2 regions of the Paracoccus sp. N5 genome follow, and region 1 is predicted to be linked to the other one. Evidence: riboswitches for the same ligand, from Rfam matches in the RefSeq annotation. Region 1 holds a riboswitch; the other holds the start of a gene.
The links. A riboswitch is a leader RNA that binds a small molecule or an ion and turns the genes downstream of it on or off. The one in region 1 is predicted to bind cobalamin.
Positions count from the first base shown of each region.

Region 2: linked by a shared signal. The riboswitch ahead of PARN5_RS0120770 (TonB-dependent receptor) and the one ahead of PARN5_RS0120265 (ABC transporter substrate-binding protein) in region 1 are both predicted to bind cobalamin.

Region 1 is NZ_AQUO01000003.1:189,302-194,371, forward strand. Features, by position in the region: gene PARN5_RS0120245 (sulfotransferase) at 1-310, shown strand, start outside; gene PARN5_RS0120250 (hypothetical protein) at 483-893, shown strand; gene PARN5_RS0120255 (plastocyanin/azurin family copper-binding protein) at 890-1,423, shown strand; gene PARN5_RS0120260 (RNA polymerase sigma factor) at 1,420-2,097, shown strand; cobalamin riboswitch at 2,202-2,399, shown strand; gene PARN5_RS0120265 (ABC transporter substrate-binding protein) at 2,496-3,503, shown strand; gene PARN5_RS0120270 (iron ABC transporter permease) at 3,500-4,543, shown strand; gene PARN5_RS0120275 (ABC transporter ATP-binding protein) at 4,540-5,070, shown strand, end outside.
Region 2 is NZ_AQUO01000003.1:300,924-305,993, forward strand. Features, by position in the region: gene PARN5_RS0120750 (MFS transporter) at 1-85, opposite strand, end outside; gene PARN5_RS0120755 (histidine phosphatase family protein) at 198-728, opposite strand; cobalamin riboswitch at 820-889, shown strand; gene PARN5_RS0120760 (CbtB-domain containing protein) at 945-1,154, shown strand; gene PARN5_RS0120765 (CbtA family protein) at 1,167-1,970, shown strand; cobalamin riboswitch at 2,099-2,295, shown strand; gene PARN5_RS0120770 (TonB-dependent receptor) at 2,431-4,335, shown strand; gene PARN5_RS0120775 (ABC transporter substrate-binding protein) at 4,329-5,070, shown strand, end outside.

The sequences.
Region 1 (5,070 bases):
CCTGGCGGATGCCGGCGCCTTCTGGTCCGCCCTGACGATCCGCGGCCTGCAGGGCCTGGGCGACGCCCGGCCGCTGGTCCTGCGCCACGAGGACCTGTTCCGCGATCCGCGCGACAACATCGAACGGCTGGGCCGGCACCTGGGCATCGACATCGCGCCCGACTGGCTGGAGCGAACCGCCGCCATGCCGCAGCGGCGCCCGTCGCGCCTCGACGCCCTTTCGCGCGCCGAGCGGGACGAGATCGAACGCGCCTGCGCACCCGGCGAGGCGGCTCTTGCCGCCGCCCTGGCGGCATTGCCGGCTCGCTGATCCCGGCACGGCTCTCGAAGGCATGGACAAGGCCGAGCGACCGTCTTGCGCAGGCGGCGCCGCGGCAGATCCCGAAGCGGAAATTCTTCACCACCGCGGGAACATTTCCCGGAAACCCGCATCCAATCCGGCATGAGCCCTGGTGACGGGCTCGGATCGGAAAGGAAACGACATGCGTATCATCGTCCCGCTCGTCTTCGCCGCCTTTGCCACCGCAGGCATGGCCTGGGCTGACACGGCCTCGACCACCGCGCCGCCGGCGGCGCCCTTTGCCCAGGTCAGCAAGCTGGTCGCGCTGCCCGACTTCATCCCCGGCCTCGGCACGCTTTACGTCGATCCGGCCAGCCTGCCCGCCGGGCCGTTCCTGGCCTATGACCACGACGGCAAGCTTTCGGCGACGGTCTATATGGTGCCGCTGGACGACCTGAAAAACGGCAGCGGCTTCAACGATCTGCCGCTGGGCGAGGATACGGTGACCAGCGTCGACATCTATTACAACGCCGGCCATCCGGGCGTCGAGAAACCCCATGCCCATGTCGTGCTGTATCACGACGCCGGCGCGCGCGACAGGCTGGCGCAATGAGGCTCGGCCGCCGCCATCTGCTGGTCCTCGGCGGCGGTCTCGCCGCCCTTGGCCCGCTGGCCGGCCACGCCGGCAAGGCCGCGGGGTCCGAGGAGATCGCCATGCGCGGCACCCCGCGCGGCGAAAGGGTCTGGTTCTCGCCCCAGGGGCTGGCGGTGGCGCCGGGCACGGTCCTGCGCTTCGTGAACCGCGATCCCGGCAACAGCCATACGACCACCGCCTATCACCCGGCCCTGTTCGACCGCCGCCGCCGCATTCCGGCCGGCGCCCAGCCCTGGGACAGCGGTTTGCTGTTGCCGGATCAGGCGTTCGAGGTCACGCTGACCCTACCCGGCGTCTATGACTATTATTGCCAGCCGCATGAAATGGCCGCGATGGTCGGGCGGATCGTGGTGGGCCGGCCCGGCAGCCCCGGCTGGGAGGGCGTGGCGGCGGACAGCGAGGATCTGATGCCCGAGGTTCTGGCAGCCTTCCCGAGCCTCGACGCGATCCTCGCCACCGGCCGGACCGAGGCGGAGGGCGCGACATGATCCGCGCCCGCCCCCTTGCCAAAGCGCAGGACGACCCCGACTGGCAGCTGGTCGCCGCCGCCCGCGCCCGCGACGAGGCGGCGATCCGCGAGCTGGTGCGGCGGATGAACCCGCGCCTGTTTCGCATCGCCCGCGGCATCCTGCCCTCGGACGCCGAGGCCGAGGAGGCGGTGCAAGAGGCCTATCTTGCCGCCTTCACCCACCTTGACGGCTTTCGCGGCGAGGCGCGCTTTTCCACCTGGATCAGCCGGATCACCATCAATGCCGCCCGGATGCAGGCCCGCCGCCGGCGCCCCGACAAGGATCACAGCGTGAGCGATGAGACCAGCCCCCCGGCCGATGTGCTGACATTCCCCGGCGCCGAAACCGCCGAGGCCGGCGCCGCCCGCCACCAGATCCGCGGCCTGCTCGAAGAGGCGCTGAGCCGCCTGCCGCCCGAACTGCGGCTGCCCTTCCTGCTGCACGAGGTCGAGGGCCAGCCGATCCCGAGCATCGCCCGCGACCTGGGCCTGAACCCGATCACCGTGCGCACGCGGCTGTTTCGCGCCCGTCGCCGGCTGCGCCAGGCATTGGAGACGCGGCTGCGCGGCGGTTTCGATACGGTCTTTCCCTTCGACGGCGCCCGTTGCGCCCGCATGGCGGATCGGGTGATCGCGGGTCTGAGGGCGCGCTGACCGGGGAAGGCGCCAAGGCAAAGCGCGAACGGCCCTCGCCGCCGTCCATGAAGCGCGCGCCGCCGCCGGCCCGGATTCCCGGCCTTGCCAGCGCGGGTGCAGGGCGCTATGGCGAAGCCGTCGGTTTCCGCAAGGAATTGAAAGGGAATCCGTCGGGGTCAAGGCCCCGAACCGGAACTGCCCCCGCAACTGTAGGCGGCGAGCAGGATGCGAAACAGCCACTGTGGCCCCGTGCCATGGGAAGGCCGCGTCCCTGCCGTGACCCGTCAGTCAGGAGACCTGCCGGCGCAATGACCAACCCGGGCGGTGGGCCCGGACGGGGTTTGCTGCCGGCACCGCCTGCCCTGCATGCCTGTCCATGCCCTGCGCCTGCCCATGATGCAGCGGAAGGGACCATCATGCTGAGATACACCACGGCGATTGCCGTCACCTTTGGCCTGGCGCCGATGGCGCTGGCCGGCACCGAATACCCGCTGACCCTGACCAGTTGCGGCCACCCGGTGACCTTCGACAAGGCGCCCGAGAGCGTGGTCAGCGTCGGGCAAAGCACGACCGAGATCCTGTATATGCTGGGCCTGGCCGACAAGGTCGCGGGCACGGCGCTGTGGATCAACCCGGTGCTGCCGGAGTTCGAGGAAGCCGATGCCAAGGTCGAGCGCCTCGCCGACAACGCCCCGAGCTTCGAGAGCGTGCTGGCCAAGCGGCCGGAGCTGGTCGTCACCGCCTATGAATGGATGATCGGCCCGCAGGGCGCGGTCGGCACCCGCGAGATGTTCGACGACGCGCAGATCCCGAGCTGGATCATGCCCACCGAATGCGTCGGCAAGGACAACAGCCAGAGCATGGACGGCGCGCGCATGGTGATGTTCGACACCGCGCTGCTCTATCAGGGCATCACCGAACTCGCGACGATCTTCGACGTCTCGGCGCGCGGCGCCGAGGTGGTCGCCGAGCTCAAGGCGCGCGAGGCGGCGGCGGTCGAGAAGGCCGGGCGCCTGGGCCTGCCCGAGAATGTCTCGGGCGTGTTCTGGTATTCCTCGGCCGATATCGAGATCGACCCCTATGTCGCCGGCGTCAACGCCGCGCCGGGCTGGATGCTGTCGAAGCTTGGCGTGAAGAACGTCGTGCGCTCGCAAGAGGAATGGCCGACCGTCGGCTGGGAAACCATCGCCAAGGCCGACCCGAGCTTCATCGTCGCGGCCGAGATGGACCGCCGCCGCTTTCCGGCCGACGACATCGCGGTCAAGCGCGCCTTCCTGACCTCGGACCCGGTGACGCGCCAGATGCAGGCCGTCCGGCATGACCGCATCGTCACCCTGCCGGCCAATGCCATGGACCCTTCGGTGCGCACGATCTACGCGCTGGAGACGCTGGCCGATGCGCTGGCCGGGTTCGACCTGAAATGAAGGTGCGCGCCGCGACCGCCGGACGCGCGCGGGACTGGTTGTGGCTGGCGCCAGCGGCGCTGGTCGCGGCGCTGATCTTCGGCACGGTGGTAGGCGAGACGCGGATCCCGCTTGCCACCGTCATCGAGGTGCTGGCGGCCAAGGCGGGGCTTTCCTCGGCGGCGCCCGACCCGATCGACGCCAGCGTGATCTGGCATTACCGGCTGTCGCGCGCCGTGGTCGCGGCCTGCGGCGGCGCCAGCCTCGCGCTCTCGGGGCTGATCCTGCAGGCCTTGCTGCGCAACCCGCTGGCCGAGCCCTATCTGCTGGGCATTTCGGCCGGGGCCTCGACCGGGGCGGTGCTGATCGCGGTCGCGGGGCTCGGCGCCGGGCTGGTCGGCATGTCGGCCGGGGCCTTCGCGGGCGCGCTGACCGCCTTCGCGCTGGTGGCCGCGCTGGCGCGCATGGCAGGCGGCGGCACCGGGTTGCGCGGCGCAGGGGTCATCATCCTGGCGGGCATCGCCGGCTCGCAGATGTTCAACGCGCTGACCGCGCTGATCATCGCGCAATCGGCCAGCGCCGAGCAGGCCCGCGGCATCATGTTCTGGCTGCTGGGCAATCTTTCCGGCGTGCGCTGGCCGGACACCTGGCTGGCGCTGCCCGTGGCAGCGCTGGGGCTGGCGGTGACGCTGTGGCACGCCCGCGCGCTCGACGCCTTCGCCTTCGGCGCCGAGAGCGCCGCCGCGCTTGGCATCGACCTGCGGGTCACGCAGGCGGTGCTGATCGGCACGGCGGCGCTGATCACGGCGGTCATGGTCTCGATCGCCGGGGCCATCGGCTTTGTCGGGCTGGTCGTGCCGCATGCCATGCGCTTCCTCGTCGGCAGCCGCCATGCCCGGCTGGTCCCGGCGACGGCGCTGGCGGGCGCGGTGTTCCTGGTGCTGTCCGACGTGGCGTCCCGCATCGTCCTGCCCGGCCAGGTGCTGCCCATCGGCGTCATCACCGCGCTGGTCGGCGCGCCCGCCTTTGCCGTGGTCATGGTCCGGGGACGGCAGCGATGACGCCGGTGCTGGAGGTCAGCCGCGCCCGCCGCCGGATCGCGGGCCGCGACATCGTCGCCGATGTCAGCCTGGCCCTGCGCCCGGGCGAGATGCTGGGCTTGGTCGGCTCCAACGGCTCGGGCAAGTCGACGCTGCTCAGCCTGATGGCCGGGCTGATCCGCCCCGACAGCGGCGAGATCCGGCTGCAGGGCCAGCCGATGGCGCGATTGCGCCGCCGCCAGATCGCGCAGCGGCTGGCGCTGGTGGCGCAGTCGGCCGAGACCGGCGACCGCCTCTCGGTCCGGGACGCGGTCGAGCTGGGCCGCACGCCTTGGCTTGGACCGCTGCGGCCCTGGGGGGCCCGGGACGACGCGGCAGTTGCCGCCGCGCTCAAGGCGGTCGGCATGGCGCATCTGGCCGCGCGCGACTGGTCCACGCTGTCGGGGGGCGAGCGCCAGCGCGTCCATATCGCCCGCGCCCATGCGCAACAGCCGCGCATCCTGCTTCTGGACGAGCCGACCAACCACCTGGACATCCACCACCAGCTT
Region 2 (5,070 bases), 110 kb from region 1:
CGATCAGGCTGGCCGTCAGCACCTGGGCGGGCGAGTTCAAGGGTTTCTGCCGGCTCGCGGCAGCACCCGAATGGATATGTGTCATGGTTCTTGTCCGCAGATAGTCAAGGGAGGCGTCGCGGCCGGCGGAACGGGCCCGACGCGCCCCCATAGCGCAGGAAGCCGCAAGGCGAAAGGGCACCCCGCGCCGGCCGGCTTCAGGGCAAGAGCAGCAGCGACCAGCGCCGGCCGTCATGGGTCAGCTGCATACGCGACAGCGGCCGGACGCCGATGGCGCGGGTGGCGCCCAGCGGCGCGCCCAGCACATGCACCAGCGCCGCCTGGATCGGGGCCGGATGGGTCACTGCCAGCAGGTTGTCGCCCCCCTGCGCCCGGTCCTGCAACCAGCGGGCCATGCGCTCGACCACGGCGGCGAAGCTCTCGCCGCCATGCGGCGCCGCATGGGGGTCGTCCTGCCAGCGGGCGAAGCCCTGGGGGTCCTGGGCCAGCACCTGCTCGGGGGACTGCCCGGCCCAGGCGCCATAGTCCATCTCGGCCAGCGCCGGGTCGGGTCGCGCGGCCAGGCCCATGGCCTCGGCCGTCTGCACCGCGCGGCGCAGGGGCGAGGTGCGGGCCGGACCCGGCGCAGGATGCGGGACGGGCAGCGCGGTGGGCGGCGCGGGATCGTCACCCGGAAACACCGGCCGCGCCGGGGCCAGCGAACAGATCAGCAGGATGCGGCTTGCCATGGCGCCAGATTGGCCGCGGCGCCGGACGGGCGCAAGTTTGCTTTGACATTTGCCGCTCTGCAGCGCAGCTTGCCCGGCATTGCCCAGTCGCGGGAAGCCGGTGGAATTCCGGCACGGTCGCGCCACTGTAACCGCGCCCATCAGGGGGCGGAAGTCAGACCCCGAGTCCGGGCATGTCAACATCCCAACCGGACGCGTATCCGAAGGAGCATTGCGATGGCCTATACCGAAGCCACAGACGATTTCCGCAGCCGCCCGATTCCCTTGGGCGAATGGGCGCCCTGGGCGATCTTCGCCGGGCTGGTCATGCTGCTGGCGCTGTATTTCGTCAGCACCGAACAGGGCGCGGTCGCGCTTCTCGACGGCACCGGCGTGCATGAATTCGTGCACGATGCGCGCCACCTTCTCGGCTTTCCCTGCCACTGAGGAGCAGCACCCATGACAGGACGTTATCTGGTGCTCGGCATGATTGCCGGGCTGATCGCGGGTGTGCTGGCCTTTGGCGTCGGCAAGGTCTGGGGCGAACCTCCGGTCGCCGCCGCCATCGCGCTGGAAGAGGCGGGCGCGCCCGCCGCCCCTGAACACGCTCATGACCACGGCCACAACGCGCCGACCGCTGCTGCCACGGCCGAGCCCGAACCCGCCGGCCATTCCCATTCCCATGGCGAGGGCGAGGGCATCAGCCGCGCCACCCAGGCCGGCATCGGCCTGCTGACCGGCATGGCGGTGTTCGGCGCCGGCTTGGGCGGGCTTTTCGCCCTGGTCTTCGCCTTCGTGCAGGGCCGGTTCTCGCATCTGGGCGCGCGGGCGACGGCGGGGGTGATGGCGGTGCTGGGCTATGTCTCGGTCGTGCTGGTGCCCTTCCTGAAATACCCGGCCAACCCGCCCGCCGTGGGCCATGGCGAGACCATCGGCCTGCGCACGCAGATGTTCTTTGCCATGATGGCGCTGTCGCTCATCGCCATGGTGATCGCGGTGGCAGTGGCGCGCAGCGGCCGCGACCGCTGGCGCGCCGGCATCCTGGGCGGGCTGGCCTATCTGGTCCTGGTGGTCGTCGCCGGCCTCGTCCTGCCCGCCATCAATGAGGTGCCGGCCGGCTTTCCGGGCGACCTGCTCTGGCAGTTCCGCAGCGTGTCGCTGGTGATCGTGGCGGTGCTCTGGGCCGGGATCGGGCTGATCTTCGGCCAGCTCGTGCAAGGGTCGCTGGCCCGTGACCCCGGCTTGCGGCAGCGGCTGGCCTGATCCCCTGCGGCAAAATGACAGGGCGCCGGCGGGTCCGGCGCCTTTTTCGTTCGGCTTCGGCATGAAACCATGGCCCGCCGCCCCATGCGGGCCGGGCCAGACCCCTTGACAGCCGGGGCCTCGTCGCGCGAACAGGTGGCTGCTTCGGTTCCGGCCCCTTGCCGGATGAAAAGGGAAGCCGGCAAGCCCCCGGGCCAATCCGGCACTGCCCCCGCAACTGTAGGCGGCGAGCGACGGTCGATAATGCCACTGGGCGCGTCCCGGGAAGGCCGGCCGAAGCGACGATCCGCGAGTCAGGAGACCTGCCGAGGCGTTCACCCATTTCCGGCGCGGGGCGCACCGGGAAAGCGGCCGTTCCGCAGAGGTGACGCTCACCCCCCGGCGGGCGGGCCGACCGGCCCGTTGCGCAGGGCAGTTCTGCAACCCGCGGGCTGCGGCCCGTGCCCGGAAAGGTCAAGGCATGTCTCGGACCCGAGCTTCCATCATGACTCTGGCGGCGGCGCTGGTGCCGGCCGTCGCGGCGGCGCAAGACGCCGTCATCCTGGATCCCGTGATCCTGTCGGCCGGGCTCAGCCCCATCGCCAGCGATGCCTATGGCCGCGCCTCGACCGTGCTGACCGCCGAGGAGATCGAGGCGCGCGGCATCGCCACCGTGCAGGACGCGCTGCGCAGCGTGCCGGGCGTGGCCGTCACCTCGACCGGCGAGACGCTGACCAAGCTGCGCATCCGCGGCAGCGAGCCCGGCCACGTCCTGGTGCTGATCGACGGGGTCAAGGCGAACTCTCCGGCCTCCGGCGACTATACCTTCTCGGGCATGACCGCCGCCGACATCGACCGGATCGAGGTGCTGCGCGGCCCGCAATCGGCGATCTACGGCTCGAACGCGGCGGCGGGCGTCATCTCGATCACGACGCGGCGCGCGCGCGAGATGGGGTTCCGCTATGGCGGCGGGGTCGAGATCGGCGGGCTGGGCACCCGCGCGGCCAACGGCCATGTCAGCTATTCGGACGGGCGCAGCGAGTTGGTGCTGTCGCTGGACTCGCGCCATGTCGAGGGCGAGGATGCCTCTCGTTCCAGCGGCGACCGCGACTTCAACGACCGCGACACGATCGGGCTGCGCGGCCGCTATGACCTGACCGAGAGCGTCAGCGCGGGTTTCGCCCTGCGCCGCAGCTGGCAGGAATATGGCTATGACCTTGGCAGCTTCGTCCCGGTGCCCACCCCCGACGACTACCTGATCGACGCGCCGCTGACCGCCGAGCGCAACGAGGTCTTCGGTTCGCTCTGGATCGAGGCGCAGGCGCTGGACGGACGGCTGTCCCACCGGCTGACCGTCTCGGGCACCAACCAGGACACCCTGTTCCTGAACGACGGCGCCTATGACTATGACGACGCCGCGCGCCGCCGCGGCGTGCAGTATCTGGGCAGCTGGGCCATCGACGGCGCCGACCTGGCCAGCACCCGCCATCGCCTGAACTTCAGCGCCGCGACCGAGCGCGAGACCTATCGCAGCTCCTTTGCGCCCGGCGGGATCTATGAACGCGACACGACCGCGCTGGCGCTGGAATATCTGGGCAATCTCGACCCGGACATCGACCTGCAGGCCGGCATTCGCCGCGACCTGAACGACGGGTTCAAGGATGCGACCTCGTGGAACCTGTCGGCGGGCTGGCAGGTGCCGGGGCGGGACATCCGCCTGCGCGCGGCGGCGGGCCGGGCCGTGGTCAACCCCGATATGTTCCAGCAATTCGGCTATATCCCCGGCTCTTACGAGGGCAACCCGGACCTGCGCCCCGAACGCAGCCTCGGCTATGAACTGGGCATCGATCTGTCCTATGCCGGCGGCGCGGGCACATTGGGCGCGACCGTCTTTCACAGCGATGTCGAGGACCTGATCACCGGCTCGGGCGAAAGCTCGGTGAACCTTGACGGCACCAGCACCCGCAAGGGCTTCGAGGTGACGACGGCCATGCAGGTGACGGATGCCATCCGCATCAGCGCCGACTATACCTATACCGACGCGCGCCAGCAGGACGGCAGCCGCATCGCGCGTGTGCCCCGGCATCAGGTCAACCTGCGCGGACAGGCGGATTTCGCGGCCGGCCGCGGCGGCCTGTCGGCGGAGCTGCGCTATGTCGCGGGCAATTACGACGAGGAATGGTATAACACCGCCTGGCCCGACACGCCGGCCACCACCGAACTGCCGGAATTCGCCACCGTCAACCTTGCCGCGCATTATGACCTGACCGAAAACATCCGTCTGCACGGCCGGGTCGAGAACCTGTTCGACAAGGACCATTCCGAGGCATGGGGCTATTACGGCCAGGGCCGCACCGCCTATGCCGGATTGCAGGCGCGATGGTAGCGCGCTGGCTTCTGGCCGGCCTCCTTGCCTGCCTTGCCCTGCCCGTCGCGGCGGAAGCGCCGCGCCGGGTCGTCTCGATCAACCTTTGCACCGACCAGCTTGCCATGCTGCTGGCGGGGCCGGGACAGCTGGTCTCGGTTTCCTATCTGGCGCGCGACCCGCTGTCCTCGGGCATGGCCGAAGCGGCAGCGGCGCTGCCGGCCAACAACGGCCTGGCCGAAGAGATCTTCCTGCTGAAGCCCGACCTGGTGCTGGCGGGCACCTGGACCCCGCCCACGACCCTTTCGCTGCTGCGCCGGGTCGGCGTCCCGGTCGAGGTGTTCCAGCCCGAAAGCGACATCGCCGGCATTCGCGGCAATATCGCCCGCATGGGCCAGGTTCTGGGCCGCGAGGCCGAGGCGGATGCCGTCCTGGCCCGGTTCGATGCCGACCTCGCCCGCCTGCCCCCGGCGCCCCAGCCGCGCCCGCGCGCCGCGATCTATGCCGTGAATGGCTATACGCTGGGCAGCGACAGCCTGGCGGGGCAGATCGTCGCGCTGGCGGGCTATGCCAATATCGCCGACGAGCTGGGCCTTGGCCCGGGCGGCACCCTGCCGCTGGAGGCGCTGCTGCTGGCCCGGCCCGACCTGGTGATCCTGGGCCGTCGCTATGCCGGCCACGCCCGCGCCCAGGACATGCTGGACCACCCGGCCCTGCGCGCGCTGCTGCGCGACAGGCCGGCGGCGGTCATGGCCG